DNA from 2 places in the Grylomicrobium aquisgranense genome. Region 2 is predicted to be linked to the other one. Evidence: riboswitches for the same ligand, from Rfam matches in the RefSeq annotation. Region 2 holds a riboswitch; the other holds the start of a gene.
The links. Region 2 has a riboswitch for thiamine pyrophosphate ahead of MOZ60_RS02315 (ECF transporter S component). Riboswitches for the same ligand answer to the same signal wherever they lie in the genome.
Positions count from the first base shown of each region.

Region 1: another riboswitch for thiamine pyrophosphate. It lies ahead of MOZ60_RS07615 (energy-coupled thiamine transporter ThiT); the one in region 2 lies ahead of MOZ60_RS02315 (ECF transporter S component).

Region 1 is NZ_JALBUR010000018.1:554-2,759, reverse strand. Features, by position in the region: gene MOZ60_RS07625 (AAC(3) family N-acetyltransferase) at 1-524, shown strand, start outside; gene msrC (free L-methionine (R)-S-oxide reductase MsrC) at 525-989, opposite strand; TPP riboswitch at 1,027-1,113, shown strand; gene MOZ60_RS07615 (energy-coupled thiamine transporter ThiT) at 1,141-1,701, shown strand; gene MOZ60_RS07610 (DUF402 domain-containing protein) at 1,791-2,206, shown strand, end outside.
Region 2 is NZ_JALBUR010000003.1:59,677-61,882, reverse strand. Features, by position in the region: gene MOZ60_RS02320 (ABC transporter substrate-binding protein) at 1-410, opposite strand, end outside; gene MOZ60_RS02315 (ECF transporter S component) at 412-1,041, opposite strand; TPP riboswitch at 1,134-1,232, opposite strand; gene treR (trehalose operon repressor) at 1,435-2,151, shown strand.

The DNA of each region.
Region 1 (2,206 bases), on a different contig from region 2:
CGCCGTACGATCCCCAGCTGAGTGATATTCCTGATATGGGAGAAGTGGCTGAGAATTTCCGCCGCCGCAAAGGTGTTATTTTTTCCCAGCATCCGCGTGTTTCCTATGCAGCGTGGGGCAGATATGCCAAGCTGCTGTGCAACCGGCAGTCTCTGCATTTTCCGCTGGCTGAAGAAAGCCCGGCAGCCCGCATGTATGAGATGAAGGGTTTTGTGCTGTTGATGGGATGTGATTTTGACAGTACGACAAGCATGCATCTGGCGGAATACCGCACAGATGACAGGCCGATCCGCATTGAAGGCTGCTGCATGCAGACAGATCAGGGACCACAGTGGAAGAATTATCTGGATCTTGATCTGGACAGCAGTGACTTCACACGGGTGCGCAGTGAACTGGTCAAAAAAAAGGCGGTCCGCGAAACAGTGATAGGCGGATCCCGCATTCAGTTTTTCCCACTGGCATATGCCGTGGATGAGGCAACACGCTACTTTGAATCCAATTCGGTATTTGAACTGTACCGGTAATCAGATTTTCCAGGAATGTTTGAGGTATGCTGCAGAAATTTCTGCAGCTGCTTCAAGCATTTCTTTTTCTTCGGTTTCGTGGAAACGATCTTTGACTGGGGCATCCAGGTCAATTTCCATGATCACTTCATCATTGACAATGACCGGAACACATAATTCACTGCGGCTGTCACTGTCACAGGCAATATGGCCATGGAAAGACAGCACATCCGCAATCCGCTGCGGCTTCTTTGTCTGCCAGCAGGTACCACAGACACCTTTGCCAAAGCCAATGTGCGTGCAGGCAGTCTTGCCCTGAAAAGGACCAAGGACGAGTTCACTGTTTTTCACGAAATAAAATCCTGCCCAATTGAGATTGGCATAGTTCATATTGATGCAGGCAGAGACATTGCTTAATGCAGCGATCATATCAGGCTCTTCCAGCAGGGCTGCAATCTGCTGGCTGATCAGACTTTTATTTTCCATGTAAAAGATCATAGCACATATTCCTGTGGTAGAATGAATTCGTGAACAGGGGTGCATTTGCTGAGAATTACCCTTATCACCTGATCTAGGTAATACTAGCGTAGGGAGTTCCGAACACTCTTTGCGCCTTCAGAAACGGGGGTGTTTTTTTGTGAAGAACAATAAGATCAGAATCATTTCGTACATGGCATTGTATGCAGCACTGTATGTCGTCCTGAAATTTGCAGGACAGTACATTCCATTCCTGCAGATGCCGCAGGGAGGCTCAATCGAACTTGAGCTGGCTGCGGTATTCATTGCTTCGTACCACATGGGCTGGAAGTATGGCATTCTGACAGCAATGATCGGCTTTCTGCTGACATTGATCTGCGGCTTCCCGATTTACTGGCTGAACTTAGGGCAGTTTATGCTGGATTACATTCTGCCTCTGCTGTTTGTTGGTGCATCAAGTCTGCTTGGCCGCAATGGTTCAGTACGCCAGATCATCGGCATCTCACTGGCAATGATTCTGAAATATATCAGCCAGCTGTTATCAGGCGTGTACTACTGGCCGCCGGAGGGCAGTGTTGCCGGCAGCAAGGCTGCCTGGATATATTCTGCCGGATACAATCTCTGGTATAATCTTGCCACATTGGTGGTATGCATCATTCTGGTGCCGCTGCTGCTGAAAAGGCTGGAAAAAACAAGCGCCTGGAAGCAGTTTGCAAAGTAAGCAGAAGCAAAAAACATTCGAATGGGTGGATGAGAATGCAAATCATCCACTTTTTATTTTTGCTGTCGGCGAGTAGAATAACAAATGCTATGTCGAAAATATTAATTCCACATCCTGGACAAATGGTATATATCCAGTCTTTCAAGCATGACGGCAGCCTGCACCGCACATGGTGCAAGGGATTTGTGCTTGAAGCTGATAAAAAACATATCGTAGCCGTTACCAACCGCGCCTGGGTAATTGAGGCAGATGGAAGGCGGTGGCTGACAAGAGAACCGGCAATATGTTTTTTCTATGACGACCGCTGGTGGAATATTATTTCCATGATCCGCCATTCCGGTGTGTATTACTACTGCAATCTGGCTTCTCCGAGCGTATATGATGGCGAGGCAATAAAGAACATTGATTATGACCTGGATGTCAAGCTGTATCCGGATGGCGGCTACCAGATCCTGGACGAAGATGAGTTTGCCCAGCACGCCAGGCAGATGCACTATCCGGAAGA
Region 2 (2,206 bases):
CCCACATCCATCATCACTTTCTTGACCTTGCTGTAATCACCGCCATCTTTCTCAACAAGATAGCCAACAGCCGGATGATACCAGGGCAGATCCCAGTATGTCAGTCTCTTTCCCTCCAAATCTTTCATTCTGGAAATTCCCGCAGATTTCAAAGAAACCAGTCCAGAATCACATTTCTGTGTAAACTGGGCAATACCGGTCAGAGCAACCCCATGCTCCATGTTCATTAACATCGAAATTTCCGGTCCGCAGATCATATCCGTAGTGGACGGATCCATGGCGTGGTGTACCTGTCCCTCAATGTCTACATCCAGTCCTGCCTTTTCATACTCCCCATTCTTTTTCGCTGCGAGAATACCTGCATGAATCGTATTCGGGAACCAGTCAAAAACAATCTTCAGTTTTTCCATGTCATGCCTCCTCTTCATGAACAACTGCATGCTTTACCGTTTTGCCAATTGCATAATTCTTTAAAACACCTGTCTTTGCCAGGCCATCTGAGACAGCCTTGACAATCAGTGCTGAGAAAACAATGCCGCTGATGGAACGAATAATCAGATGGCCGCAATGCATCCCAAATGGCAGCATATAATATTGGAGGTAATACAGCTCATAGCCATAAATGAAGACACCGGATAGAACAGATGCCAGTGAGAGAGATGCCATATCCCATCTCTTATAGCGGAAAATGGCAAAGCCAAGTTCTGTACCAAGTCCCTGGATCAGACCTGTAATAACAACAGCGATGCCTCCAGAGTTTCCCATTAACAATTCGACAACCGAAGCCAGCACTTCAGCAATCAAGCCTGCCCCTGGCTTGCGGATGATGTAAGCTGCCATTGTTCCGGCCATGAACCAGACGCCATAAATGATGTCAAATGAGAAATCGCCAAGACCAGTTGTGGTCAGTGCAGCAGAAAGGCCCATTCCAACATTGAAAACAGCCAGATACACAATGGCAAAAATAATGCCAAAGCCGGCCATCAGAATGACATCCCGCAGCTCCAGATGATGCATGATACTTTCTTTTTCTTCTTTCATGAAGATCCCCTTTCAGACATGGGCGGTTATCCACCAGAAAAGGGCATCTTTTAACAAAAAATGATCAGAACTATTTTTCCTGCTGAAAAAAATTCTGATCATCATCACTTCCCTACATCGGCATTGTCCGAATCAGGTTTAAAGGGTCTGTGCAACGCACACTCTCAGCTGACGCTCCCCCAGCAGATATTCACTTGTCGCTTCCTACTCTAGCACCATACAATTTGCAGTCAAGGAGCGAATATCATAGCAGAATTCAGGATCAGGGTGATATGCAAAACATTCTTTCATGGGTTACGAATCTAATCTGATACAAGCAAACAGATTTGCTTTGGTGTCTTTCCACCCATGACATCCTGAAAATTACCCGTGTATAATGAACACGGAAAGCATATGTCAAAGTATCAGGAGATTGAAAACAGAATACGGGCACAGATTGAGGATGGCACTTATTCTGCCGGTTCCTGCCTGCCGGGAGAGCATGAACTGATGGAACACTATGGCGCATCCCGTGATACCATCCGCAAGGCACTGTCACTGCTGGCACAGGATGGCTATATCCAGAAGGCAAAAGGGATCGGTTCCATCGTACTGTCCATCAACCGGTTCGCCTTTCCGGTCAATGGCGTTGTCTCCTTCAAGGAGCTTGCTCCAACCATGGGAAACCATGTAGAAACTGAAGTTATCTGCTGTGAAAAGACGCATCCGGATGAGAAGTTTCAGAAGTATTTGAAGATGAATCCGGATGATTGGATCTATCTTCTGCAAAGAGTCAGGCGCGTCGATGGCGAAGCCATCATCCTGGATACCGATGTTCTCAATGCTGCGATCTGTCCTGGCATCACCAGGGAAATCGCAGCCGATTCCCTGTATGCATATCTGGAAAAAACACTGCATCTGCCGATTGCCTATGCCGAGAAGAAGATCACCTGCCAGAGTGCAACCAATCAGGATATGCGCTGGCTGGATATGAAGCACTTCAACATGGTTGTCAATGTGGAATCCTTCACCTATCTGGACGATGCACGTGTCTTCCAGTACACATCCAGCCGTCATCGCCCGGACAAGTTTGTGTTCCGTGATTTTGCCAGAAGAAATCCCAAAGCATGAAACGCTCTCTTTTGCGGAGAGCGTTTTCATTTTGCTATTGACATACATGTACGTA